2 regions of the Nocardioides sp. NPDC023903 genome follow, and region 2 is predicted to be linked to the other one. Evidence: riboswitches for the same ligand, from Rfam matches in the RefSeq annotation. Region 2 holds a riboswitch; the other holds the start of a gene.
What was found. A riboswitch is a leader RNA that binds a small molecule or an ion and turns the genes downstream of it on or off. The one in region 2 is predicted to bind cyclic di-AMP.
Positions count from the first base shown of each region.

Region 1: it holds a riboswitch for cyclic di-AMP, as region 2 does, so the genes downstream of both, AB0F44_RS06030 (C40 family peptidase) here and AB0F44_RS13380 (NlpC/P60 family protein) in region 2, are expected to answer to the same signal.

Region 1 is NZ_JBEZZS010000003.1:211,306-225,496, forward strand. Features, by position in the region: gene kynU (kynureninase) at 1-312, opposite strand, end outside; gene kynB (arylformamidase) at 309-941, opposite strand; gene AB0F44_RS05995 (alpha/beta fold hydrolase) at 976-1,794, opposite strand; gene AB0F44_RS06000 (sigma-70 family RNA polymerase sigma factor) at 1,847-3,121, opposite strand; gene AB0F44_RS06005 (YciI family protein) at 3,118-3,477, opposite strand; gene AB0F44_RS06010 (Ku protein) at 3,589-4,431, opposite strand; gene AB0F44_RS06015 (DNA ligase) at 4,586-5,554, shown strand; gene ligD (non-homologous end-joining DNA ligase) at 5,554-6,471, shown strand; gene AB0F44_RS06025 (response regulator transcription factor) at 6,486-7,166, shown strand; cyclic di-AMP (ydaO/yuaA leader) riboswitch at 7,381-7,552, shown strand; gene AB0F44_RS06030 (C40 family peptidase) at 7,558-8,373, shown strand; gene prfB (peptide chain release factor 2) at 8,496-9,614, shown strand; gene AB0F44_RS06040 (alpha/beta hydrolase) at 9,619-10,404, shown strand; gene AB0F44_RS06045 (NlpC/P60 family protein) at 10,705-11,544, shown strand; gene AB0F44_RS06050 (BTAD domain-containing putative transcriptional regulator) at 11,629-14,191, shown strand, end outside.
Region 2 is NZ_JBEZZS010000010.1:114,796-128,986, reverse strand. Features, by position in the region: gene AB0F44_RS13420 (hypothetical protein) at 1-173, shown strand, start outside; gene trpD (anthranilate phosphoribosyltransferase) at 170-1,207, shown strand; gene AB0F44_RS13410 (Lrp/AsnC ligand binding domain-containing protein) at 1,319-1,597, opposite strand; gene AB0F44_RS13405 (DEDD exonuclease domain-containing protein) at 1,772-3,535, opposite strand; gene AB0F44_RS13400 (hypothetical protein) at 3,601-5,478, shown strand; gene AB0F44_RS13395 (APC family permease) at 5,459-7,363, opposite strand; gene AB0F44_RS13390 (NYN domain-containing protein) at 7,446-8,711, opposite strand; gene AB0F44_RS13385 (hypothetical protein) at 8,834-9,016, shown strand; cyclic di-AMP (ydaO/yuaA leader) riboswitch at 9,113-9,317, shown strand; gene AB0F44_RS13380 (NlpC/P60 family protein) at 9,333-10,319, shown strand; gene AB0F44_RS13375 (hypothetical protein) at 10,360-11,562, shown strand; gene AB0F44_RS13370 (M48 family metalloprotease) at 11,559-12,812, shown strand; gene AB0F44_RS13365 (AMP-dependent synthetase/ligase) at 12,920-14,191, opposite strand, start outside.

The sequences.
Region 1 (14,191 bases), on a different contig from region 2:
GAGGACCTTGTAGACGTTGAGCGAGGTCGAGTCGGCGACCACGACCTCGCCCTGACCTGCGCCGACGAGCCGGGCGACCTTGTCGCCGACGCGCTGGGGGAGGGTGATCCAGGAGGCGGTGTTCCAGGACTCGATCAGTCCCTGCCCCCACTCCTGGGTGACCACCTCGGCCACCCGGCCGGCGGTGGCGCGGGGGAGCGCCCCCAGCGAGTTGCCGTCGAGGTAGATCGTCTTCTCGGGCAGGTCGAAGAGGTCCCGCAGCGGGGCCAGCGGGTCGGCCTGGTCGAGAGCGACCGCATCGTCGCGGTTCATTCGTTGATCTCCTTGATCGGCCTGAGCACGGCCCGCACGGGCGCGGCGTCGGCGGTGGTGAGCTTGAGAGGGAGCGCGATCAGCTCGTAGTCGCCCGCGGGCACCTCGTCGAGCAGCAGGTTCTCCAGGATGCGTACGTCATGACGGTGCGTCGCGAAGTGGGCAGGGAGATCCTTCGAGGAGGACGGGTCCAGGCTGGCCGCGTCGGTCCCGACCAGCCGCACCCCGTGGGCGGCCAGGAGGTCGATCAATGCGGGGTCGAGGGCGCAGAAGTCCTCGTCCCAGGTCGCCGGCTGGGTGGCGTACGTCCGGAACAGCACGCGCGGCGGCAGGTCGGTGACGTCGATGTCGTCGACGGTGACCAGCGGACGTACCCCCGACACGTCGACCACGCGGCACGGACCGAGGAACGGCTCCAGCGGCATCTCGCCGGCGGGCGTGCCGCCGTCGGTGAAGTGCAGCGGAGCGTCCGCGTGCGCGCCGACGTGGGCCGACAGGGTCAGCTCGGCGACGTTGACCGGGCAGCCGGGGCCGATCCGGAACGTCCAGCCGACCTCGGTGGCATGGTCGCCGGGGAAGACCGGCGAGGATGCGTGGACCGGTGGAGAGATGTCCCAGAGCTGCGCCATGGCGCCAGGATAGGCCGCCCTCCGGCGGGGTCGGTCAGGCGGTGAAGAACTCGGTGGCGACCGGAGCCAAGGCGTCGGCCTTGACCATGTGGTTCTGCCCATCCAGAACGACGTAGCGGCCGTCGGGAACGGCCTTGGAGATGGCCTGCTGGGCGTTGGTCATGTAGGTCGGGCTCTTGCTCCCTGCCACGTTCAGCACCGGAACCTTCACGCGCTCGTAGTAGTTCCGCGGAAGCGGCAGACCCTGCTCGAACGGCAGCACGATCGAGAAGTCGTACGGCAGAGTGTGCGCGACAGCCGACAGCTTCTTGAACGCCGGTGTCAGCCGCATGACCTTGACCGCAACCCATGGCATCCCGACGGTCCGCAGGAACAGCTCGACGGCCGCGGCCCGGCGGCCGCTCTCGACCAGCTTCTCGACCCTGTCCCCCAGATCGGCGTCATTGGGCTCATGGGTGTCATCGAGGATGAACGGGGCCTCGTAGGCGAGGATCGCGTCGATCGAAAGCTCCGCACGCGCCGCCTCCAGCGCCAGCGCGGCGCCCGAGCTCTGACCGAGCAGGTAGGCATGACCGCCTGCGGCCTCGATCACGGCCCCGAGGTCGGCGACCTCCTGCTCGACGGCCTCCGCCGTTCCTGGCGTGGCCGGTTCGGCGATGGTGCTCTCGCCGCGCCCTCGGCGGTCGTAGCGGTAGACGGTGAACTTGTCCGACAGCGCCGCCGCAAGGTCCTTCGACGGACCCATGTCGCGGTAGCAGAGCGCTCCGTCGACAAGCACGAGCGCCGGTCCCGAGCCGGTGACCTCGTAGGCGATGGTCGAGCCGTCGGCGGAGGTGGTGGTCTTGGTGGTCATGGCATTGCTCCTGATCCAGCGGTGGTCGAGCCCCTTGAGACCCGGTTGATACTTACGCGTCGGACGGGACCTCGTCGCTTCGACACGCGGCCGCACGTTTCTCCAGAAGCTCCTGTTCCCCGGCGTTGGTGGTCAACGACGCCGCCTCCTCGAACGCCGCCGCTGCCTCGAGGTGCCGCCCGGCGCGGTGCAGCAGGTCACCACGTACGCCGGCGGGCAGATGCGACCCCGGAAGCGCGCCGTCGGGGAGGGCCGCCAGAATGGCCAGCCCGGCATCGGGACCGAAAGCACGCCCGTGCGCCACCGCGCGGTTGACCTCGATGATGGCGCCCGGGACGCCGGTCGCGAGCATGTCGTAGAGGCGCGCGATCTCGGCCCAGTCGGTGTCCTCGGCCCGCCGGGCGCGGCCGTGGCACGCGGCGATCATCGCCTGCACCAGGTAGCTCCCGCCGGGGGTGCCGGAGGAGGCGAGCGCCGTCGCCCGGTCGACCGCGGCCAGGCCACGCCGCAACAGCAGCTGGTCCCAGCGGGTCCGGTCCTGGTCCTCGAGCAGCATCGGGTGTCCCTCGGCGTCGGCCCGGGCCGCGAGCCGTGACCCCTGGATCTCCAGCAGCCCCTGCAGCGCCTGCGCGTCGGGATCGGCCGGGGCGTGCGCGGCCAGCATCCGGGCCAGCCGCATCCCCTCCAGGCACAGCTCGGGCCGGGTCCACGACGGCCCCGATGTCGCCGCGTAGCCCTCGTTGAAGACCAGGTAGATCGTCTGCATCACGTCGCGCAGTCGTGCCGTCCGCTCCTCGCCGGTGGGCAGCTCGAACGACGCCCCGACCTCGGCGAGGGTGCGCTTCGCCCGCGAGATCCGCTGCCCGACGGCCGACTCCTTGGCGAAGTAGGCCCGCGCGATCTCGGCGGTCGTCAGCCCGCCGACCAGCCGCAGCGTCAGCACCGTACGGGAGTCGGGGGCCAGCACCGGATGGCAGGAGAGGAACATCAGCCGCAGCACATCGTCCTCGATGTGGTCCACCGCGGCAGCCAGGTCAGGCATCTCACCCTCCTCCAGTTCGTGGCCCAGCAGGGCGACCTTGCGGCGCAGCACCTCGTCACGGCGGAACCCGTCGATCGCGCGCCGCTTCGCGATCGACATCAGCCACGCCCCGGGGTTGCGAGGGATGCCCTCGTGCGGCCACTGCTCCAGCGCCGCGACGAGGGCATCCTGGGCGAGGTCCTCGGCCAGGTCGAGGTCGTGCGTCATCCGCGCCAGACCGGCGAGGAGACGTACGGCCTCGTTGCGCCAGACCGCGACGATCGCGTCTTCGGTGGGCGAGCTCATTCAGCCGGGGTCGGCGGACCGAACAGCGGCCGCATCTCCACGGCCACGTCCTGCCCGGGCCACAGCTCCTCGTGGAGCTGGATCATCCGGCGACCGAGCTCGATGGCCTCGTCGGGCGAGCGGACCTCGAAGAGCGAGAACCCACCGGCGACCTCCTTGGCCTCGGCGAAGGGCCCGTCGATGTGGGTCACCTCCCCGGCGGTCAGCCGGATCTCCACCGCGGGACCGAGCCCGTCGGCGTCGAGCAGGATGCCGTCGGCGTACTGCTGCTTGATCTCGGCCTCCACCGCCTCGATCAGCGCGGCCGGGGGCGGCCCGGCCTCGGGGTCCATCTTCACGAACATCATGTAGCGCATCGGCTTCTCCTTGCGTGTCGGCGTCGCGTCCGTTGCGCGTCGTCGCCTACGCGTCGAGAAGAGCCTGCCGCTTTCGACACGCCAGCACCAGAGATTTGGGTACGTGTTGCCCTAGGACGCCTTCGGCTTCTTCTTCTTGTTCTCCTCGGCCTCATCGGGGACCTCCTCGCCACGCGACTTCTTCGCGTCGGCGACGGAGCGCTGCAGTGCGGCGAGCAGGTCGACGACCTCGCCGGAGGTCTTGGTGGAGGTGGGGGTCCGCTCGACCTCGCCGCCCTCGATCTTGGCCTTCACCATCTCCTCGACGGCGCCGGCGTAGTCGTCGGAGAACTCCTCGGGGTGGAAGTCGCCCGCGAGCGTCTCGACGAGCATGTTGGCCATCTTGATCTCGGAGTCCTTGATCTCGCCGGCCTCGACCTTGAAGTCGGGCACCCGGATCTCGTCGGGCCACATCATCGTCTGCAGCACGATCACGTCGCCGTTGTCGGTCGGCCGCACCCTCAGCGCCGCGACCGTGGTGCGCTGCCTCAGCGCGACGGTCACCAGCGCGACCCGGTCGGCCTCGAGCAGGGCCTGGCGCAGCAGCGCGTAGGGCTTGACCCCGGTGTTCTCCGGCTCCAGGTAGTAGCTCTTCTCGAAGAGCATCGGGTCGATCTGGTCGCTCGGTACGAACTTCTCCACCGCGATCTCGCGCGAGGAGGTCGTCGGCAGGTTGGCGAAGTCGTCGTCGGTGAGCACGACCATCTCGCCGTCCTCGGTCTCATAGCCCTTCGCGATCTCGGAGTAGGGCACCTCCTCGCCGTCGATCGAACAGATCCGCTGATAGCGGATCCGGCCACCGTCGGCCTGGTGCACCTGACGGAAGGAGACGTCGTGGGACTCCGTCGCCGAATAGAGCTTCACGGGCACGCTGACCAGCCCGAACGAGACCGCGCCCTTCCAGATCGCACGCATGGTGGCTTCCCTCCGCAACGGCAACAACTTGCCCAGTATCTGCCGGATTCCGCTTTCTCGGTACCCCTTAACCCCACGAGTCACACGGCGAGCGAGAGGAATGCACGGGCCAGATCTGCCCGGCGCATCGACTTGGTGGAGGCAAGATGGACGCATGCGTCCCATGCTCGCCACCCCTGGCGCCCACGTTCCGCCGGGGGAGGAGTGGGTCCATGAGGTCAAGTGGGACGGGATCCGGCTCCTCGGCGACAGCCCGGAAGGACGTACGCAGACCCGGCTGACCACACGCAACGACAACGACGCGACTCCCGCCTGGCCCGAGATCGCGACCGGCCCGGCGCGTGACGTGCTCGTCGACGGCGAGGTGATCGCGCTCAACGAGGCCGGGCTGCCCGACTTCCGGGTGCTGATGGACCGGATGCACCTCCGCGATGCCCGCAAGGCGGCGCGGTTCGCGGAGCGGATCCCCGCGACGTACATGGTCTTCGATCTTCTCCGTCTCGACGGGCGGCTGCTCATCGAGGAGACCTGGGCGGAGCGCCGCAAGATCCTCGAGGCCGTCCATGCCGACGGCGACCTGGGGTCGTGGCAGGTGCCGGCGACGTACGAGGACGGCCGGATGATCCACGAGGTGACGCGGGCGCAGGGCCTGGAGGGGATCGTGTCCAAGCGGCGCCGCAGCCGCTACCGGCCGGGGGAGCGGAGCAAGGACTGGATCAAGCTGGCCCACCGCTACCGGGCCTCGCTCGTGGTCGGCGGCTGGCGACCCGAGGTGGGCACCGAGGGCGGCACCGAGCGTCTCGGCGCCCTGCTCGTCGGGCAGCCGACGACCGACGGACTGGTCTACCGCGGGCGGGTCGGCAGCGGGATCACCGGCAAGCGAGCCCAGCGGCTCGGGGAGCTGCTCCGCGAGACCGGCCGGAACCCCTTCGCCGGGCCCGACGTGGATCCCGACGGGGGAGTGCCGTCGCTGGACGTTCGCGGCACCCACTGGGTCGAGCCTCTCCTCGTGGTCGAGGTGGAGACCCACGGCACCGCCGTCGCGGCGGCGAGCTACAAGGGCCGGCTGCGGCAGCCGAGCTTCATCGGCATCAGGGACGACGTCTCACCGGAGGATCTGTGATGGTCGAACGAGAAGAGGTACGCGTCGAGGTCGACGGCAGGGTCCTGACCCTGACCAGTCTCAGCAAGGTGCTCTATCCGCGTACGGGCATGACGAAGGGCGAGGTGCTCAACTACTACGCCCAGGTCGCGCCGGCGCTCCTGCCCCAGCTCCAGGACAGGGCTGTGACGAGGATCCGCTGGCCCCACGGCATCGGCGACATGTCGTTCTTCGAGAAGAACGCACCGGCCGGCACCCCCAGCTGGGTCCGCACCGTCATCGTCCCGACAACGGGATCCCGAACCGCCGACCACAGGGAGGGAACACTCACCTTTCCGATCCTCGACAGCCTCGCCGCGCTCACCTGGGCCGCGAACCTCTCCGCGCTGGAGCTGCACGTCCATCAGTGGACGGTCGGCGCCGACGGCACCCCGGCCGGCGCGAACCGGATCGTGATCGACCTCGACCCCGGCGAGCCGGCCGGTCTGCAGGAGTGCTGTGAGGTTGCGCTGCTCGTACGAGAGGCGCTCGGCGCCCGTGACCTCGCCGCGACCCCGGTGCTCAGCGGGAGCAAGGGCGTGCACCTGTACGCGGCCCTGCCGGAGCCCGTCGAGCCGGACGTCGCCACGGCGCTGGCCAAGGAGATCGCCGAGGAGCTTCAGAAGGCCCACCCGCGCAAGGTCACCGCGACGATGACCAAAAGCCGCAGGTCAGGCAAGGTTTTCCTGGACTGGTCGCAGAACTCGGGATCGAAGACGACGATCTGTCCCTACTCGCTGCGAGGCAAAGCGACGCCGACGGTCGCCGCCCCGGTCACCTGGGACGAGGTCTCCGAAGGGGCCGAGGATCCGCTCGGTATCGACCAGCTGGGACCTAACGATGTGATCACGCGCTTATCTGAAAGGGGGGATCTCTTCACAAGCCCTACGGGGCTGTAACTATTGTTCTCTTCATGTCGAACTCCGTGCTTGTCGTAGAAGACCAAGAGGACATCGCTGCTCCCCTGGTGCGCACGCTCCAGCGTGAGGGCTATGACGTCACCTGGGTCGACTCCGGCAAGAAGGCGCTGGAGCTCCTGGCACCTCCGTACGACGCCGAGCTGGTGCTGCTCGACCTGGGCCTTCCGGACATGGACGGGCTCGAGGTCTGCAAGGCCGCACGCGACAACGGCTACGAGGGCGGGATCATGATCCTCACCGCCCGTGACGCCGAGATCGACCTGGTCGTCGGGCTCGACGCCGGTGCCGACGACTACCTGGCCAAGCCGTTCGCGCTGGCCGTCCTCCAGGCGCGGGTCCGCGCCCTCCTGCGCCGCTCGGGTCCGGTCGAGCCCGGCGCCGACGACGACGCCCTGCGCATCGACGTCGCTGCCCACCGGGTCTACGCCGGCGAGCGTGAGGTGACCCTGACCGGCAAGGAGTTCGCGCTCCTGGCCGTCCTGGCCGCCTCCCGCGACAAGGTCGTCTCCCGCGACCGGCTGATGGCCGAGGTCTGGGACGAGAACTGGTACGGCTCGACCAAGACGCTCGACGTCACCGTCGGACGCCTTCGCCAGAAGCTCGAGGCAGCCGGTGTCCAGGAGAAGGTCGTCGCGGTCCGCGGAGTCGGTTTCCGACTCGAAGCAGCGGAGTAAACGCAAGTTCGACACGGCGTCAGACACGTGTTCACTCGGTGAGATGACTCACAAACGACGGCAAAGTCACGCGTGAACACGCCGTTTGTGCTCCGGATTCGGGCATTCGGGATTGGATCCGTTCCAAATCGCATGTCACCTTGGATGAGCCGTGCAGAACGCACGACCGGCCCCGGGTACACGCCGAATCCTGTCCCTCCGGAAGCCGGCCCCTACTACTGAACCCCCTTACCCTCACACTCAGCAGTACGTATGGGACAGGAGCGGGGGACCCAAGTTCCACGCGACTAACTCGGACGGTCGCTTGGGGTGAAGCCATCGTTTGATGGCCGGGCAACCTTCTAGCCCGAACCCGACAGCTCACCTCGCAGGCGTGGGAAGGAACTCACGCATGTCCAAGTCCGTATCCAACCCTGCCCATCGAGGCGCGCCGCGCCCGTTCAGGTCGCCGAACGTCTCGATCGCCCGGTCGATCGCAGGATCTCTCAGCGGCCACGGCAAGCTCATCGGCCGCATCACCCTCGCCAGCGGCATCGCCGCCGGTGCCCTGGTGGCGGTGCCCGCCGCCAACGCCGCCCCGGTCTCCCACGAGACCACCACCCTCGAGTCGACCGCTGAGTCGGCCAAGGTGGTGGAGGCTCCGACCCTGGAGGCCTCGGCCACCCCCACCGCGATGCTCACCGACATCAAGCAGCTCGAGAGGGCTGTCGAGGTGCAGGAGCGCAAGGCCGAGGCAGCCCGCAAGGCAGCCGAGGCTAAGCGCAAGGCAGCGATCGCCGCCAAGAAGGCCGCAGAGGCCAAGAAGAAGGCCGAGGCAGAGGCGAAGGCCTTCGCCGCGAGCCAGGAGGGCAAGATCGAGCGGGCGATCAGCGTCGCCTCGGAGCAGATCGGCGACCCGTACGTCTGGGGTGCCACCGGCCCGAGCTCGTTCGACTGCTCCGGTCTGACGCAGTACGCCTTCAGCGCCGCCGGCATCGAGCTTCCCCGGGTCTCGCGGGACCAGGCCGCTGCGCTGCCGACGGTCCCGAACGACCAGATCCAGCGCGGCGACCTGATGTTCTGGGGCAGCCCGGTCTACCACGTGGGCATCTTCCTGCGCTGGGAGAATGGTCAGGCGATCATGCTGCACGCCCCCAAGCCGGGCTCGGCCGTTCGTGAAGAGGCTGCCTGGGACGGCTGGTTCGCCGGCTCGACCCACCAGGCCTGAGGCTTCTCGGGACCCATATATCCCCCTGGCGCTCGCCCTCCGGTTCCCCTACCGGAGGGCGAGCGCATATTTGAGGGTCCGCGAATCGGGTACGGCACCACGCGTCAAGTAACCTGTAAGACGTGGCAGGCCCCGAATTCGACACCGAGATCAAGCAGCTCCAGGCAACGATGCAGACCATCGGCCAGGTGCTGGACCTGGACGCGATGCGCAAGGAGATCGCCGACCTCGGCGAGCAGGTCGCCGCGCCCGACCTCTGGGACGATCAGGACAACGCCACCCGCGTCACCGGCCGCCTCTCGCTGCTGCAGGGCGAGCTCAACAAGTTCACCGAGCTGCACACCCGCATCGAGGACCTCGGCCTGATGGTCGAGATGGCCCAGGAGGAGGGCGACGCCGACTCGCTCGCCGAGTCCGAGGCCGAGCTTCGCCGGGTGAAGAAGCTGGTCGAGAGCCTGGAGATCCGCACCCTGCTCTCGGGGGAGTACGACTCCCGCGAGGCCGTGGTCACGATCCGCTCCGGCGCCGGTGGCGTCGACGCCGCCGACTTCGCCGAGATGCTGATGCGGATGTACGTCCGCTGGGCCGAGCGCAACAAGTACCCGGTGGAGGTCTTCGACACCTCCTACGCCGAGGAGGCCGGGCTCAAGTCCGCCACCTTCGCGATCCACGCCCCCTACGCCTACGGCACCCTCTCGGTCGAGGCCGGCACGCACCGCCTGGTGCGGATCAGCCCGTTCGACAACCAGGGCCGCCGCCAGACCTCCTTCGCGGCGGTCGAGGTCGTACCCGTGCTGGAGCAGACCGACGAGATCGACCTCGACGAGAACGACATCAAGGTCGACGTCTACCGCTCCTCGGGCCCCGGCGGCCAGTCGGTCAACACCACCGACTCGGCGGTCCGGTTGACCCACATCCCCACCGGCACCGTGGTCTCCTGCCAGAACGAGAAGTCGCAGCTGCAGAACAAGGCCGCCGCGATGATCGTCCTCAAGGCCAAGCTGCTCGCGCTGAAGAAGGCCGAGGAGGAGGCGCAGCTCAAGGAGCTCAAGGGCGACGTCGCCGCGTCCTGGGGCGACCAGATGCGCAACTACGTCCTCAACCCCTACCAGATCGTCAAGGACCTGCGTACGACCTACGAGGTCGGCAACCCGCAGGCGGTCTTCGACGGGGACATCGACGGGTTCCTCGAGGCCGGCATCCGGTGGCGCCGCGGCGCCGAGAAGGCCGAACAGAACTGACCTGATGGATGCGCTGACGCGCACCAGGCTTCCACTCCCGGGCCGCGGGGCGGCGTACGTCTATGACGCCTACGGCCCAGAGGACGGGGTGCCGATGGTGCTGTTGCACGAGCTCGGAGGCAGTGCGAAGCGGTGGCAGGGGGTCATGCCGCAGTTCGCCGCTGACCACCGGGTGCATGCCTTCGACATGCGTGGGCACGGGGACTCGGACTGGGCCTCGGAGTACTCTCACCGGCTCATCGCCGACGACGTGATCGTGGCGATGGACGCGCTCGGGATCTCGGGCGCCGTGGTCGTCGGCCACTCGACCGGCGGCAACGTCGCGCTCTTGGTCGCGATGCACCGGCCCGACCTGGTCTCCCGGCTGATCATCGAGGACGTGGTGCCTCCCGCGCCGCGCGAGCGCAGGCGGCCCGGTCGCCCGGCCAGGCCGATGCCTCACGACTGGGAGTGCATCGCGTCCCTGCTGGTCGAGGCGACGATGTACGACGCGTGGATGTGGGAGCAGCTCGAGCTGCTGCCGATGCCGACCCTGCTCGTGGCCGGAGGCGGCAACAGCCATATCCCGCAGGAAGATCTCGAGAAGGTCGCCCGGCGGATCCCGCAGGCCGATCTCGTCCACTTCGACGTCGGACACTTCGTGCATCGCAACCAGCCCGCCGAGTTCGCCGACACCGTCCTGGCATGGCTCGCGTCGCGGGTGGGATCCCCATCCCTAAGGACCCCACCCGCTCTCGCCGACCGGCTCTGCTCTGACTCAGTGCCCGCGGCGGCGCGCGCCGCCCGGTGAGGTGCCTACCCAACCCGAGCGACTAAGTCGATTAAAGCACTCGACTTTGGTTGGCGCAAATGACTCGCCGCGTACGGCCTACGAGGTCGGCAACCCGCGGGCCGTCTTCGACGGCGACATTGACGGGTTCCTCGAGGCCAGCATCCGCTAGCGCCGGGGTGCTGAGAAGGCCGACCAGAACTGACGTACGGGCAGAGTGCGGGCGCTCCTGACGTACGGGCAGCGCGCTGAAATCCGTGAGTTCTACGGTCGTCTCACCAGCTGCCGAACAGCGGCAGCAGAGCACGAAGGACGACTCCCATGATCTCAGGACCCAGCGGAATTGCCAGCCGCGCCAGAAGTCTCCTCGTCGCCGGGGTGGTCGCGGTGCTCGCGTCGTCGGCGCTCGTGTTCGGCACGGGGGCGCCGGCATCGGCGGCCTCGAGCATCTCGATCGGGACCACCCTGGATGCTGGCGAGAGGCTCTACTCGCCCAATGGTGACTACTCGCTGACCATGCACACCGAGGGCAACCTCATCCTTCGCCAGGTCTCCGACGGCGAGATCGTGTGGCATCCGCGGGCAGGCGGCCTCGGTGGCACCAAGGTCGGTATCAGCGAGTACGGCAACGTGGTGATCTGGACGGCGTCGGGCAAGGCTGTCTGGGCCAGCGGAACCAGCCGCTGGAAGGGCGGCACCCGACTCAAGGTGACCGACTACGGGCATGTCGTGCTGCTCAACGACGCCGGCGACGTGCTCTGGCAGGTCGGTAGGGGCGAGGACATCCACGGTGTCGAGCGCATGATCGAGTACGCTGCGGAGCAGCTCGGCGCACCCTACGCCCTCGGTTTTCACGGGCCTGACTACTTCGACTGCTCGGGGCTGACCTACAAGGCGATGCAGGCAGGCGGATTCGATATCGGGAGTCACAAGTCCGCAGACACGCAGTACGCCAACTACGCGGACATCGCGTGGGATGACCGGCGTCGCGGCGACCTGCTCTTCTTCAACAACGACGATGACGCTGCGGTGGACCACGTCGCGATCTATCTCGGCGAGGGGAAGATGATCCATGCGGTGCAGCCTGGGACGCCGCTGTCGATCACGTCTGTGTCGTACGTCTCTGGTCCCAAATCCTTGGTCGCGCGCCCGTTCGCCTGATCAACCCACACGCACGCCCGAGGGGTGACTGCGGCACGGTCACCTCTCGGGGCATTTCCCGTTGCCGCCGATAGTCTCTCGATCGTGGCATCCGACCCCCCGCACGCAGCCCACAACGACCCCACGAAGTCATTCGGAATGCTGGTGCGTATCCAGCGGAAACGGCGGGGCTTGACCCAGCGTGACCTGGCGGATCGGGCGGGAATCAGTCTGGCCGCGGTCCGAGACCTCGAGCAGGGTCGGAGCCGACGACCCCGAGAGGAGTCGCTGCTGGCGCTCGTGCGTGCTCTGGGACTCTCTGAGGCGGAGGTTGCCGACCTGCGGAGCCAGCGGTCCGCGCGGCAAGCCCGGACTGTCGATGCGAAGGCCGATCCCAGTGCGCTGCGGATCGACGTCCTGGGCCCGCTCGTGCTTCGCGTCGGAGGCGAGACGGTGCCGCTGGCCTCAGCGAAGCAGCGCGTGCTGCTCACCAGGTTGGCTCTCGCGGCGGGCGAGGTGGTCTCACGGGACGCCCTCCTGGAGGCGCTGTGGGGCGAGGACCCTCCGGCAACCGGACCGGCGGCGCTCAGCACCCAGCTCACCCGGTTGCGCCGCCTGCTGGACCGTGGCGCGAATGACCGCCTGGTGGCCACCACGGCGGGGATCCGGCTCGAGCTGGAGCCGCAGCACCTGGACCTGCTGGAGTTTCGGTCGGGCGTCGCCAGGGGAACGGCCGCGACAGAACCAGAGGTCGCAGTCCGCCATCTTGCCGAGGCCACCGATCTGTGGCGTGGCGGAGTCGAGTCGGATCCGATGCGGTTCGGGCAGGTGCCGGAGGCGATCGAGACGGAGTACGTCGCAGCGCTGATCGCCCTCGCGGCGGCCGCGCGGGAGGCTGGGGTTCCCGAGAAGTCGTTGGTCCCGCTGCGAGCAATGTGTGGGCGGCGCCCGCTTGACGAGGCGTTGCACGCCCAGCTCATCCGTAGCCTTGCGGCTGCTGGCCACCAGGCCGAGGCGCTGGGTCGCTACGAAGAGATACGCCGAGCACTCGCCGACGAGCTCGGGATGGATCCCGGGCAGCAGCTTCGTTCGGCCCATCTCGACGTCATCCAGCAGCGGTGGCGCGGCCGGCGGCCGCGCAAGTCGCCGGCGCCGCAGCAGCTGCCGGCGCCGCCTCCGAACATTGTCGGCCGGGAAGCGGTGATCGCCGAGATCGAGCGCGCTCTCGGCAGCGATGAAGCTCAGTCCACTGGACGGGTCGTCTTGGTAAGTGGCCCGGCAGGTGTCGGCAAGACCTCGGTGGTGCTTGTTGCTGCGCATCGGCTGCGCACCGGCTATCCCGACGGTCAGCTGTTCGTGGACCTGCGTGCCGGTGTGGGTCGGTCGATCGCCGCCGTCGACGTGGTCGGCCGGTTCTTGAGGGCCCAGGGCGTCGAGGACGTTCCTCCGGACGTCGATGAGGCCGCCGCGTTGCTGCGTAGCCGATTGGCCGAGCGCCGGGTCCTGCTGGTGCTCGACAATGTTCAGGAGGCGAGGCAGATCTGGCCCCTACTGCCTGGAGCGGGGCGCAGCGATGTCCTGATCACCAGCCGCAGCGTGCTACCCGACGTGGATGGCACTGTCTCCATCAGTCTTGACGTGCTCGATCCGAGCGACTCGGTGCGGCTGATCCAAGAGGTTTCCCGACGCTCGGGCGAGGACGCTGAGGCGATGGCTGCCTTGGCTCGATCCTGCGGGGACCTTCCGCTGGCGCTACGGATTGCGGCCCGCCAGCTGGCTCATCGGCCTCGATCCTCCGCGGCCGACCTTGCTCGAAGACTTGATGGTGCCACCGACATGCTCGGCGAGCTGGTCGTCGGTGAGGTGAGTGTGCTCGGCAGTTTCCGCCTGAGCTACGCCACCTTGTCTGTGCAGGCGCGGCGTACGTTCCGGATGTGTTCTCTGCTCCCGGCTGATGACTTCGGTGTCGACTCGGTCGCTGTGCTCCTGGACGAAGACGAAGCTGCCAGCAGGCACTCGCTGGAGGAGCTGCTCGACGCGAACATGCTCTATCAGCATTCGGCCGAGCGTTATCGCTTTCATGACCTGCTGCGACTCTATGCCGAACATGAGTTCGCCGGTGGCAGCGGCAGGGAGGATGGTGCTGAGCCGGCTCGTCATCGACTGGCCAGGTGGTATCTCGATCGAGCGACGGCCGCCGTCGATCGGGTCGTCCCGCAGCTCGGGGCGGCGGTTCACGCCGACAGGGCGTCAGCATTCTTCGACGAAGATGCGGCGATGGCCTGGCTGGACCAGGAGTATCCGGCAATGCTCGAGCTGGTCGAGTCCTCGGTGGAGGAGGGCATTCTGCTCGACTTCTCCTGGCGCATCGTGGACCAGCTGCGGGGCTATCTGTTCCTGCGCCGTCGCGAGGGCTGGCTCCGCCTGGCCGAGGCCGGGCTGATCGCCGCCGAGAAGGTCGACGACGATCGGGCGCGAACCGCCATGTACATCTGTCGGAGCTATGCCCGTGGCGCGCTTGGTATGGACGACGGATCACTCGAGGACACCCTGCGGGCCAGCGCACTGGCCGAGGCCTGCGGGTGGACCCAGGCGGCCGCCTGGGTCGCGCATGACGTCGGCTGGCAGCGTTATGAGTCCGGGGCGCTCCTTGATGCTCGGGAGTGGT
Region 2 (14,191 bases):
TCAAGGACGAGGTGAAGGACGCTCCGCCCATCGTGGTCCTCATCGGTCGTCCTCAGGACGCATGGCTCGGCACCTGGTCGCGTGCGGAAGCCACCGTGCCGCACCCGCTCGACCCGTTCGAGCTGGCCCGGACGGTCGTGGGACTGCTGCGGCCCGTTAACGTTGGCGCATGACGTCCGCGCCCCACTCCTGGCCCGAGGTCCTCACCACGCTGGTCGCGAGACAGTCCCTGTCCGCGCACCAGGCGGCGTGGGCGATGGGGGAGATCCTCTCGGGAGAGGCGACGCCCGCGCAGGTCGCCGCCTTCGCGGTGGCGCTGCGTGCCAAGGGCGAGACCGTGGACGAGCTCGCCGGGGTCGCCGACGGGATGCTGGCCAAGGCCAACCCGATCTTCGTGCCCGGGCGGGTGCTCGACATCGTCGGCACCGGTGGTGACCGGTCCTTCTCGGTCAACATCTCCACGATGTCGGCGATCGTCGCGGCTGGCGCCGGGGCCAAGATCGTCAAGCACGGCAACCGGTCCGCCTCCTCCAAGTCGGGATCGGCCGACGTGCTCGAGGCCCTCGGCATCCGGCTCGACCTCGACGTCTCCCGGGTCGGCGAGGTGGCCGAGGAGGCCGGGATCACCTTCCTCTTCGCCGCGGCCTTCCACCCTGCGATGCGCCACGCCGCCGCCGCGCGGCGCGAGATCGGCATCGCGACCGTCTTCAACCTGCTCGGCCCGCTCACCAACCCGGCGCGTCCCGCGTCCTCGGCGATCGGCTGCGCCGACGCCTCCGCCGCGCCGGTCATGGCCGGCGTCTTCGCCCGCCGTGGCGTCGACGCCTGGGTCTTCCGCGGCGACGACGGCCTCGACGAGCTCACCACCACCACGACCTCCCGTGTGTGGATGGTCTCGCAGGGCGTCGTGACCGAGGCGACCGTCGAGCCCCTCGACCACGGCATCGGCCGGGCCACCGCCGAGGACCTGCGCGGCGACGACGCCGCCTACAACGCCGCTGTCGTCCGCCGTCTGCTCGCCGGGGAGAAGGGCGCCGTACGTGACGCTGTCGTGCTCAACGCCGGTGCTGCTCTTGCCGTCCACGACGCCGGGTCGGGCAGCGTGGACGAGCGGCTTGCGGGCGGGATCGCTCGTGCGGCCGACGCGATCGACTCCGGGGCTGCTCAGGCTGTGCTTGACCGGTGGGTGGCGGCTACTTCTCGCTGAGGGTTGCCTGGGGCTGTAGATGATTGCGCGCCGAGTCGGCGCATCCGCACGCCTCGCTCGCTTCGCTTCGCTCCAAGGCGTGCAGATGCGCCGACTCGGCTACACGCCGGGCTAGTCCAGCCCGATGGAGAATGCGGCTTCCAGGTCGACCTGGGAGTAGGTGCGGAAGGCGATGTGGGTCTCGGTCTCGAGCACGCCGGGGACCTTGTTGACCTTGTCGGCGACGACGTTGGCCACGTCCTCGTGGGCACGGACGCGCACCAGGGCGATCAGGTCGATCTGGCCGGTGACGGAGTAGACCTCGCTGACGCCGTCGATGGCGGCGACGGCCTCGGCCACCTCGGGGATCTGGGAGACCTCGGCATTGATGAAGACGATCGCTGTGATCACGCAGGTCACGTTAGCGGATCGTCCTGGAGCGCGTTCGAGGACCCGCCATCGGCTCCGCGCCGCCCAGCACGCACTCTCGCGGCGTTGACGCTTCTCGAATTACGCCCGGTAGTCCTTCGAAGCGTCGCCTTGCGAGAGCACGCGCTGGACGACGCGGAGCTCGATGCCACGTCCTCAAACCCGCTCGAGCGCCGCTGCCCGCCGGCCCGCACCGCCGATCGGACAGGTCCACTCGCCCTCGACATGGGCGAGGCGTACGCCCGGGGACTCCAGCCAGCGCAGCACCAGCTCGGTCTCCTCGGCGCTCGCGGCCGGCACCGGGCCGGGGGCGTCCAGGACCGTCTCGGCGCTGAGCTGGAGGTCGGCGACGTAGGCGTGCGCGTTGGCCTCGCGCGGGATCACTCCGGCCGCGGCGAGGCGCCCGTGACGGACCACGTGGACCGCCCAGCGACCGTCGTCCTCGCGCCGGATCGCGGTGAGATCGGGCAGCCGGGTCAGGGCGGTGAGCCGCTGGGTGCGCGCGGCGGCGCGCAGGTAGGAGGTGAGCCGGTCGCGGTGGACGGCCGCCTCCTCGAACCGCTCCTGCTCGGCCAGGCCGGTGAGCCGCTCGGTGACCGTCTCGACCACCTCGTCGGGCCGGTGGAGCAGCGACTCGCGGACCCGTGAGACCAGGGTCGCGTACGTCTCGGCGGGGACGCTCTGGTCGCACGGGCTCAGGCAGCGGTGGAGCTCGGCGAGGACGCATGGGGTCTTGCGCGGCAGCAGCGGGAGCCGGTCGGCGCACTGCCGGATCGGGAAGGTGTCGTGCAGCGCCTGGAGCGCCTTCTCGGCGACCTTCCTGGAGCCGAACGGGCCGAGATAGTCCGCGTCGTCGTCGAGCACCTGCTTGACCAGCGACAGCCTGGGCCACGGCTCCTGGGTGAGCTTGACGAAGTGCATCTTCTCCGGGCGTCGCGAGCGGCGGTTGTAGGGCGGCTTGTGCTCGGCGATGAGCCGCAGCTCGCGCACCGCCGCCTCCAGCGCCGTCGCGCACTCGATGCCCTGCACGGTCGCGGCCAGCCCCACCATCTCGCCCATCCGGGAGCGAGTCTCGGAGGCGGTGAAGTAGGTGCGTACGCGGGTGCGGAGGTCCTTGGAGGTGCCGATGTAGAGCGCCCGGCCCTTGTCATCCTTGAACAGGTAGACGCCGGGGGCGTGGGGCAGGTCCTCGGCCAGGTGACGCTTCTTGCGCTGGGCGGTGGTGACCTTGGCCGAGAAGACGGCCAGGTCCTCCAGCGTCTGCACGCCGATGTTGCCGAGGCGCTCCATCATGCCGTGGAGCACGTCGACCGTTGCCCGGGCGTCGGAGAGGGCTCGGTGGTTGGGGGTCGTGGGCGAGCCGAAGACCCGGGCCAGCGAGCCGAGCTTGTGGTTGGGCGCCTCGTCCCGGGTGACCACCCGCCGGGCGATCTTCACCGTGTCGAGCACCTCGAAACGTGGCCAGGGCCGCTCCTGCTTCGCGGCGAAGTGCTTGAGGAAGCCCACGTCGAAGGGGGCGTTGTGAGCGACCAGCACACAGCCCTCGGCGAACTCGAGGAACGCCGGGAGCACCGACTCGATCGTGGGGGAGGAGGCGACCATGGAGTTGGTGATCCCGGTCAGCACGGCGATCGAGGGCGGGATGCCGGTGTGGGGGTTGACGAGGGTCTGGAACTCGCCCAGCACCTCGCCGCCACGCACCTTCACCGCGCCGATCTCGGTGATCATGCCGCCGTTGTCGGGGCTGTTGCCGGTGGTCTCCAGGTCCACCACGCAGAAGGTCAGGTCGCGCAGCGGCCTGCCGAGCTCGTCGAAGCCGCGCTGGGCCTCCCAGCCTCCGGTGGCCTGCTCGCGCTGGCGGCGGGCCACGGCACGGGCTCGCATCTCCTTCCGCGCCTCTGTCACCGCCGCACTGCTCATGCGAACACATTAGCGAGTGCCGCCGACAGTCCTTCGCCACTAGGGTGTGGCCACCGACAGGGGAGGTGTGGGCGATCGCTGCGAGAAACAGCGGCACCGAGGGATCGACGTCCGGGAGCGAGGACCGGCCCTGGGCCAGGTGGTTCGCTCGCTCGGGCTCGTTGCAGGTCGAGCCGGCCGAGGCCGGCGAGCAGGCCCGGACGCTGCTGAGCGAGGACGGACAGACCGCCGCGCTGCGGTTCAACGAACGCGTGCTCGACACGCTGACCGGCGATCTGGCGGGCCTGGTCGAGTACGTCACGGTGCTCGACGGCGCCAAGGCCGACGAGGTCCTCAACACTCAGAAGCTGATCGACCACGCCTTCGCCCGGGTCTCCGGCCAAGGTGTCGACCGGTTCGTCGCCTGGCTCGCGGAGCTGCGTACGCAGGGCCATCCGGCGATCGCGGTCCAGGCGCTGCACGCCTACGGCAGGCTCGCGGACGGTGACCTGGCTGCCGTGGCGACCTCGCTGGAGTCCGCCGCGGACCGGGTGATCCTGATCGCGGCCGCCGCGCTGCACCGCCCGCCCGAGGACGCGGCCCGGCTCGCGATCGAGACCGAGCACGACGCCTCCATCGCGTACGCCGTCATCCACGACGTACTCCGTCAGCGGACCGTCCCCGACATCGCCCGGTTCCTCCGCGCGCTGCACCTGCTCGGCGCGCCGGATCTGGTCAACGACACCGTGAAGCAGTTCGCGGCCCCGTCCAGCGGTCGCTCGAACCTCGACAAGGCCCTGCTGTACGTCGCGCTCGACGCCAGTCCGAGGCTGCGCGAGATCGCGCTGGACCTGCTCTGGCGCACCCTCGGCTCGATCGGTGACCTCGGCCGGGCACCCGGTCCCGCCCAGCAGCAGGATCTCGTCGCGGCGTTCTGGGAGCTGTGCCCGGGCGGCCGCGTGCTCGAGGACTGGTTCAAGGTGCGCCTCGACGGCAGCGAGAACGCCGAGGAGGCGCGCGAGCACGTGGTGCTGCTGCTGCGCGGCAGCCGGGGACCCGGCCGCGACAGCCTCCTGGCAGCCATGGCCGGCGACGCGACGCCGATGAACCTGAAGCGCATCTGCGAGACCCTCATCGAGGAGGGCAACGAGGCCCAGGCCGCGATGCTGGTTCGCGCGCTCGCCCACGGCGGCCACATCGAGCGGCTCGGCGACTTCCTCGACCGGTGGTCGTGGGCGCAGCCGCCCGCCGAGACCATGCGGAACCTGCTCCACTGGGTGCTCACCCCGGAGGGCGCGGACCGCGAGCCGATGGGATCCGCTGTCGTGGAGGGCATCGCCGGCTATCTCGCCGACGGCCACGGCCGGACGCTGGGCGAGGACCTTCGCCGACAGGCCGCGACCCTGGTCAGGCTCCGCCCCGCCGAGGAGATCGTGGGCCTGCTCGGGCACGTACCCTCCCGGGTCGGGAGACGCGGCCGATCGGCCGTCGCAGCCGACGTCGGCTGGAGGCTGGCCGAGGATCTGCTCGTCTATCCGGCGCCGACCGAGGAGACGTACGTCGCCTGGTACGCCGAGTGCCTCGCCGCCCTCGAGGCGGCCGGCTTCACCGACGCCGTGCGTACGTCCTGGCATCACCTCGCCGACGAGGCGATCAACCGCCGGGGCGCCGGACCCACGATCGCCGAGACCGCCCACCAGCTCCTTCGCAAGGAGCTCGCCGGCACGGCCGACAGGCTGCTGATCCGCTACCTCGACCAGGCGCAGAGCGTCACGCCCACCGACATCGTCGGCATCACCACGCGGCTGCGCCTGCACCGCTACCCGGAGGCGAGCCGCGCCGGCGTCCTGCGCCGCTCGGTGGGGCGGTGGCAGGACCGGGCCCGGGTCGATGCCGTCGTGGAAGCCCTGGTCGCCGCCGGCCAGGAGGAGGAGGCCGAGTGGGTCAGGGCCGGGTCGTCGTGAGCCGGGTCTGCCTGAGGTAGCGACGCCCCGCACCGACGAGGAGGACGAACGCGCCCGAGGCGACGATCATCACCAGGGCACGCAGGCTCCACACGCTCCACACGGAGGCGTCGTCGATCCGGTGACGGACGGCGCTCAGCAGCGTCAGCGCGACCAGGTACAGCGCGAGCACGACGAACGGGCGGTTCGCCGGGTCGCGAGAGACGAGGCGCGCGCCGTGGTTCTTCGCGTCGTACCAGCCCAGGCCGGGAACCCGGAGATGATGGAGCCAGGGGAGCACGAGCAGGACGAGCGATCCCCAGCCGATGACCGCCACGCCCTTCCACACCCGGTCCCACGCGGACTCGTTGACGACCAGCGCGATGACGACGAAGGCCGCGTACGCCGCGAACGGGAGGAGCCGCTGGGCACCTGTCCCGAGCAGGTCGGAGCGCACGGCCAGGACGACGCAGGTGACCGCGTACAGGATCAGGATCGGGATCGTGTTGAGCACGGCCAGGGTCTGCCAGTCGCCGCCCACCGCCACCAGGACGACCAGCGCGAGGACCAGGTTCACGAGCAGGATCAGCCAGAAGGAGTCGCTGGTGCGGCCGGGGAGCCGTGATGCCCGCGGCTCGTGCAGGCCGCTGGGGACGTACCTCTCCGCGCTGAGCGCGTAGACCTCGCGGCTGAGGGCGTAGGTGAACACGATGCCGGACCCGATCGGGGCGATGATCGCGGCGATGCGGATCAGCACGACCAGCCAGTCGATCGGCGCCCCGGCCAGCGTGGCTGCGTCGGTCAGGCGGGCGTAGGAGGTGCCGTGCTCGGCCCCGGAGGCGGACATGTGCTCGGCGTAGACCAGTTGGAGGGCGGAGTAGAGCAGGAACGAGCCGACGACCGTGCCGTAGACCGCCCAGCGCACGCGTCTGGCCACCTCGCGGCGGCCGCCCCGGACCTCGCCGGTCACGTCCAGGGGCGCCTGGAAGCCGATGTAGGCGTAGATCACGCCGCTGGTGATGAGGGCGCTCAGCACGCCGGTCGACGTCGGCCCGGGCGCCGGTCCTGCGCCCGTGGGGCGTCCGGGAACCGCGAGCACCAGGAACACCACGAAGATCACCGGGATGGCGATCTTGAGCAGGGTCAGGGCCGCGTTCGTACGGAGCACGAACCGCCGGGGCAGCAGCACGAAGGCGATGATCGCGGCGGTCACCGCCACCGCCAGGGCGGAGCCGACCCCGGTGAGCCCGCCCTCGCCGGCCAGGGCGGGGACGACCTCGGCCAGCCCGTTGACCGCGGCCGCCGCCTGGGCGGCCGGGTTGATGGCGTACGAGATCCACAGGGATGCCGCCAGGATGATCACCACCAGCGGCCCGAAGGCGTCGTGCGGGTGGAACAGCAGCCCGCCGGTGCGCTGGGAGATGAGCCCGAACTCGACCATCACGACCGCGATGGTGAGCATGAGTACGCCGCCGGCCGCCCAGCCGAGGAGCGCGGCCTCGCCCAGGCTCTCGTGGAGGCCGGGCACGGCCAGGAGCCAGCCGGATCCGATGACGCCGCCCGCGGCGAGACCGACGACCTCGACCAGGCTCAGCTTGTCGCCGTCCTCGGCGGGTCGCTCGTCCTTCTCGGGCTCAGCCGGGGCGGGCTCGACCGGCTTGACGGGCTCGGCCGGCTCGACGGGCTGGGCAGGCGCCGCCGCGGGCACCTGCGCCCGTCGCATCGCCTCGAAAGCGATCGCGGTCATCAGGCCACCGATGGCGGCGACCCAGAAGCTCGACTCGTGCAGCAGCTCGCGAAATCCCGGCGACTTGAGAGCGTTGAGCTGGACGCTGCCGTAGATGGACATCACGAATCCCGCGGCGCACAGGATCATCCTGCCGATCGCGCTGAGGGTGTGCCGCACGCGCTGGTCTCCCACTCCCGATGATTCGAACGTCGAGAGAACCTATCGAATCAGGGCGGTATGGCGCAGGAAGCCTGCTGGATCAACCCAGCAGCGGCGAGAGCGAGGAGAGCGGGACGGTGCGGGCGCCGGCGCGGCGTACATCCTTGACGACCTCGGCGTCGTCGGTGGCGACCAGGATGACGCGGCCGGCGGGCTCGGCGTCGACGAGGTCGCGGATGACGTCGTCGGCGATGACGCCCTCGGGGGAGAAGAGCACCTTGACGCCGCGCGGAGGCACGGCGGTGGGACGTACGGATGCGGAGTGGGCGTCGAAGACGACGGTCGTCTCGGCGCCGGTGCGGGCGGCGATGGGCGCGATCGCCCGCAGCAGCCGCAGCCGCTGGGCATCGAGCGCCGAGTCGGGCCACAGCGCCTTGGAGACGTTGTAGCCGTCCACGATCAGCCGGACCCGTGGCATGGCCAGGAACTGCTCGAGGTGGGCGCTGCTGGTGACCCCGGCACCGGCGGCGGCGTCCGCGGAGGCCAGCTCGGCCTCCACCCGCTCGCCCGGGGTGCCGGTGACCGGTGGCAGCGCCAGCTCGCGACGGAGGCCTCCGGCCGCGTCGAGCAGCGTGTCGAGCAGGAACCGGGCGCGCAGCGAGGCGTCCTCGCGGTCCGTCTTGGACGTACGCCGCTCGGCGGCGGCCTCGCGCTCCAGCTTGTCGATCTGGCTGCGGAGCTGACGCAGCTGGCGGTCACGCGCGGCGAGCTCGTCCTCGGCACGGGCGAGCGCCGCGCGGGTCTCGGTCAGAGCCGCGTCCAGTCCTGTGCCGGCCTCGCGGGCGGCGGCCCGGGCCTCGCCGAGCTTGCGTCGCAGGGCGGTGTTGTCGGCCTTGAGGTCGTCGAGGCGGGCCTTGCGGTCGGCACGGACCTCGCGGATCTCGTCCTCGGCCGCGGCGAGCTTGCTGCGCAGGCGGGCGACCTCGGCGTCGACCACGGGCACCGCGGCGGCGTCGAGCCGGTCCAGGGCCTCCTTGAGCGAGACCTCCCAGCCGTCGGGGCGGATGAGCCAGACGACGGCGGCCGCCTCGGCCGGGTCCTCGGGCAGGACCACGTCGTCGGAGGAGCCCTGGGGGACGTACGCCGGGCGCAGCTGGCTGCCGACCTTCTCCCGGACCTCGTCGTCACTCTCGAGCACCGAGGCGATCATCGCGCCGCCGGCCTTGGCGCGCCGGGCGGGCGCGAAGTCGGCGATCCGCTTGAGCGCGGGCGGGAGCCGCACCACGTCGGGAAGCACCCCGGCCGTGAGCGCGACGATGCGCCCCCGGACCGTGTCGGGGAGCGTCGCGTACGCGGAGACCTCCATGTTCCAAGTGTAGGGACCCGGTCCGCGATCGCCGCCTCGAATACCGTGCTGCGATGGTGATGACACGCCGCACGCAACCGGACGAAAGCAAAAATGTCGGTGCTCGGTGAGACCGTCACAGCATGACGACGAGAATCGACTGTGACACCTGCCTCGTGCGGGGACTGGCGTGCCACGACTGCGTGGTCACCGTGCTTCTGGGGCCGCCTCCGGAGCTGACCATCGAGGACGACGAGCGCCGGGCGCTCGACGTGCTGGCCGAAGGTGGACTGGTCCCGCCGCTGCGCATGGTGGAAGGGATGTAGCCGAACTTTTGGGCGTGGGTGGTTGGCAGGTGGGGGATGCCGTCGGCTAGTGTGCGCAGGAACTTGGCGCTCGTGGGAGTGGGTCAACCGGCCCACGCGAGTGTCGCGCTTAGTCCAGGCCCGCTTCGGGGCGGGCCAGGAGCCGGGGAACCACACCGGTCGTACGCCGCGAAAACGGAGTGCGATCACCTGGGGTGCATCCGCCGCAAGGGCGATCTGGGAGACCAGATCGAGGAGCGGTGGTAAGGCAGGTCGTGCCTGAACCCGTCAGCTCACCCGGTAGGCGTCAACGACTACACAAGGAGACCGTCCGCTCGTGACACGCGACCGGAAGCGACTCATTGCCGGAGTAGCCGGCATCGCCGCCATCGGTGTCGCCGGGATCATTCCCGCAGCGACCCCCGCCCAGGCAGAGCCCGACATCGACGACGTTCGCAAGAAGGTCGACAAGCTCTACACCCAGGCCGAGGCGGCCAACGAGGACTACAGCAACGCCAAGCTGCGGCTTCAGGACCTCAGGGACCAGCTCGACGACCTCAGCTCCGACGAGAAGCGTCAGAGCAAGGAGCTCGACAAGATCCGCGCCGAGCTCCGTGACTCCGTGCTGCGGCAGTTCGAGGGCTCCGACGTCTCTGCCGTCGGCCAGGTGATCACCTCCGAGGACCCGCAGGAGTTCCTCGCCGGTCTCTCCACCGTCTCGTCCTACAACGCGCTGCAGGCCGACCTGCTGGCTCGGTACAACACCGAGGCGGAGGCCCTTCAGGTTCGCCGCGAGGCCACCGAGGACGCCAAGTCCCAGATGGCCAAGGTCAAGTCGACCATGCAGCAGAAGAAGAGCGAGATCGACAAGAAGTACGAGGCGGCCCAGGCCGAGCTCGACGAGCTGGAGGCCGATGAGCTGGAGGAGTTCCAGTCCACCGACACCAGCATCCCCTCCAACCTGCCGCCGCCCTCTGGCCGCGCCAAGGTGGCCGTCGACTACGCCCTCGCCCAGGTCGGCGACGCCTACGTCTACGGCGCCACCGGCACCGAGTCGTGGGACTGCTCCGGTCTCACCATGGGTGCCTGGGGCCAGGCCGGCGTCTCGCTCCCGCACTCCTCCTCGGCGCAGTACAGCAGCGGACCCCAGGTCTCGCGCGACCAGCTCGCCCCCGGTGACCTGGTCTTCTACTACAGCCCGATCAGCCACGTCGGCATCTACATCGGCAACGGCATGATCGTGCACGCCTCCAACCCGAGCACCGGTGTGAAGGTCTCCCCGATGGACGAGATGCCCTACACGGGCGCCGTCCGCCCGGGCTGAGAGTTTGACCCAGCACCCCGAAGGGGCCGATCGTTCGCAGGTGCGAACGATCGGCTCTCTTCTTTCCCGCCCGGTCCTGATCGGGACCGGGCTGGTGCTGGTGATGCTGCTCGCCGGGTTCGTCGGCTGGCGGCTGACCGGCGGGGGCGAGTACGTCGCGCCGACACCGAGCACCGCGCCGGTCGTGCGCGCCGACACCGAAGGCGCCCGGGCCTCGCTGGCGGAGCTGGTCGACGGCGTACGTGAGGGGGCGAAGCCCGAGGGCGATGACGCCGCCTCGGTGGCGGTGCGCAACGCCCAGGCCATCGGCCTCGGGGACGTCACCGCGAGATACGTCGCCGAGGCGGACAACGTGGAGCAGGACGGCTCCTGGACGGCCGACGTCGAGATGTCGTGGCGCATGCCCGGCGATCCCGCGCTGACCGAGGAGCTGAAGGTCGGCTTCGACGCCGACGGCGCGATCACCGGGTTCTCGGCGGCCCAGGGCACCCGGCTGCCGCTGTGGCTCAGCGGCCCGGTCGAGGTGCGCCGCACCGGCTCCACCCTCGTCGTCGTCCAGGCCTCCGCCGAGGTCGCCGACCGCTACGCCGAGCTGGCCACCACCGCGGTCGCCGGGGTCCGCAAGGTGATCCCCTGGAAGGACCCGCGCCTGGTTCTCGAGGTGCCCGCGACCGGCCTCGACTCCGCGCTCGGCGCGCAGCCGGGCACCTACGCCGCCGTCGCGGCGGTCACGGCGACCGTCGACGGCTCCACGAAGGTCGGGACCCCGCTGCACGTGTGGGTCAACCAGGGCGTCATCGGCGACCTCGACGCCCCCGGCGCCCAGATCGTCATCAGCCATGAGGCCACCCACGCGGCCACCGACGCCGCGACCAACACCCGCCGGCCGATGTGGCTGGTCGAGGGCTTCGCCGACTACGTCGCGCTCCGCGACACCAAGCTCCCGCTGTCCAAGACCGCCGGCCAGATCCTCGCCCAGGTCCGCGAGAACGGCGCCCCTGACCACCTGCCGGGCAAGGCCGAGTTCAACACCCGCTCGGAGCACTTCGGCGCCGAGTACGAAGCCGCCTGGCTCGCCTGCGAGGTGCTCGCCGAGGCCGGCGGCGAGCAGGCCCTGGTCGACCTCTACGAGGAGACCGGGCGCGGCATCGGCCTGGAGAAGGCGCTGCAGGCCAACTTCGGCTTCGGGGAGGACGAACTGACCGCGCGCTGGCGGACCCATCTGTCACACTCGGCTCGATGACGGGGGCAGAAGTGAATGCAACGCGGCGTACGTCCTGGGTGGTTCTCGTCCTCGGGGCGGTCGCATTCGTGGTGCTCGCCTGGCTGCTGATCCCGTGGCATCCCTACCCGGGCGGCGCGCTCGACCTGCCCGACGAGCGTGACGTGTTCACGCCCGAGGAGCTCGAGCGGATGCTGGCCTACTCCGGCACCGCTCGCTGGATCAGCCGGGCCTCGCTCGTCGTCTCGCTGGTGGTCGCCTGCGTGCTCGGGTTCACCCCGCTGGGCCGGCGTCTGGTGGCACGGATACGCGGACCCTGGCTGCTCCGGGTGGTGCTCGCGGTCGCCGTCGTCACCCTCCTCGGCTGGATCGCGACGCTGCCGTTCGCGGTGGCGATCCACCGGCTGCAGATGCGCTACGGGCTCTCCCGGCAGGCGTGGGGACCCTGGCTGGGCGACTCGCTGCTGAACCAGGTCGTCGGCATCGTGACCACCTGCGTTGCGTTGCTCGCCCTCTTCGCCTGCATCCGCCTCGGCCGGCGGTGGTGGCCGGCTGTCGCCGCCGCCCTGGTCGCCGCCCTGGTGGTGGTCGGCTCGTTCGTCTACCCGGTCGTCATCGAGCCGCTGTTCAACGACTTCGAGCCGCTGCCGCGTGGCCAGTTCCGCACCGAGGTGATGGCGATCGCCGAGCGTGAAGGCGTCGACCTCGACGACGTCCTGGTGGTCGACGCCTCCCGGCGCACGACCTCGCTCAATGCGTACGTCACCGGCTTCGGCTCCACCCGCCGCGTCGTCCTCTACGACAACCTCGTCGACTCGCAGCGGGGCGCGGCCGCGCGCGGGGCGGTCCTCTCCGTCGTCGCCCACGAGCTCGCCCATGCCAAGCACGACGACGTCCTGGTCGGCACGGTCATCGGCGCCGCCGGCGCGGTCGCCGGCGTCGGTCTGCTGGGCCTGCTGCTGTCCTACCGCCGCCGTGACGAGTACGCCACCCCCGAAGCCGTCCCGATGCTGATGGCGGTCTTCGCGCTGGCGAGCGTACTGGCGATGCCCATCCAGAACGGCCTCAGCCGGCACGTCGAGGCCCGCGCGGACGTCGACGCGCTCCACGCCACCGGCGACCTGGAGTCGTTCACTCGCCTGCAGCACGACCTCGGCGCCCGCTCGCTCTCCGACCCGTCTCCGCAGGCCTGGTCGCAGTGGTGGTTCGGCTCCCACCCGACCACCCTGCAGCGCATCGCGATCGCGCATCGCGTGCTCGACGGAAAATAGGCCGAGTCGGCTCAAACTGACCAAAAGCACCGCCGAGTCGGCTCGTTCTAACGAGCCGACTCGGCGGGGATCTCGGTCAGGATGCGCCGACTCGGCGCCACCAGAAACTACTTTGCGTAGAGCGCGTCGACCTCGTGGCTGAACTCGCGCATGACCACGTTGCGCTTGAGCTTGAGGCTGGGGGTGAGCTGGCCACCCTCCTCGGTCCAGGAGTCGGGGATGATCACGAACTTGCGGATCGACTCGGCCTTCGAGACCGCCTTGTTGGCGTCGTCGACGGCGCTCTGGATCACGGCGAGCAGGTCCTCGTCCTCGACGAGGTCCTCGATGTTGCCGGACTTGCCGTTGGCCTCGGCCCAGGTGGGCAGGGCCTCGGGGTCGATGGTGACGATCGCGCCGATGAACGGCTGGCCGTCGCCGACGACGATGCACTGGTCGACGAGCACGTGGGCGCGCAGGCGGTCCTCGAGGACGGCCGGAGCGACGTTCTTGCCGCCGGCGGTGACCAGGATCTCCTTCTTGCGACCGGTGATCTTGACGAAGCCCTCGTCGTCGACCTCGCCGAGGTCGCCGGAGTGGAACCAGTCGTCATCGGTCTTCGCGTCCGCGGTGGCGGCCGGGTTCTGCCAGTACTCCTTCAGCACCTGACCACCCTTGAAGAGCAGTTCGCCGTCATCGGCGACACGCACCGAGGTGCCGGGAATCGGTCGGCCGACGGTGCCGATCTTGAACGCCTCGGGCAGGTTGACGGTGAGCGCGCCGGTCGTCTCGGTGAGGCCGTAGCCCTCCAGGACGGTGACGCCGATGCCGCGGTAGAAGTGGCCCAGGCGGTCGCCGAGCGGCGCCCCGCCGGAGATCGCGTAGGAGCAGTTGCCGCCGAGCGCGGCGAGCAGCTTGCCGTAGACGAGCTTGGAGAACAGCTTGTGCTTGGCGGCCAGCAGGAACGGCGCCTTGCCGGTCTCGGTGGCGCGGGAGTAGTCGATCGCGACCTCGGTGGCCATATCGAAGATCTTGCCCTTGCCGTCCGCGACGGCCTTCTGCGAGGCGGTGTTGTAGACCTTCTCGAACACCCGCGGCACGGCCAGCACGAAGGTCGGCTGGAAGGTGCCGAGGTCGGCGACGAGGTTCTTGATGTCGGGGGTGTGACCCAGACGGGTGCGGGACGTGATGCAGCCGATCTGGATGATCCGCGCGAAGACGTGCGCGAGCGGCAGGAACAGCAGCGTGCTGCGGCCCTCGATGTTGAACAGGCCGTCGAGCGAGTCGACGACGACGCCGAGCTCGAACATGAAGTTGCCGTGGGTCAGCACACAGCCCTTCGGGCGGCCGGTGGTGCCGGAGGTGTAGATCAGCGTCGCGGCGTCGTCGGGGGTGACCGC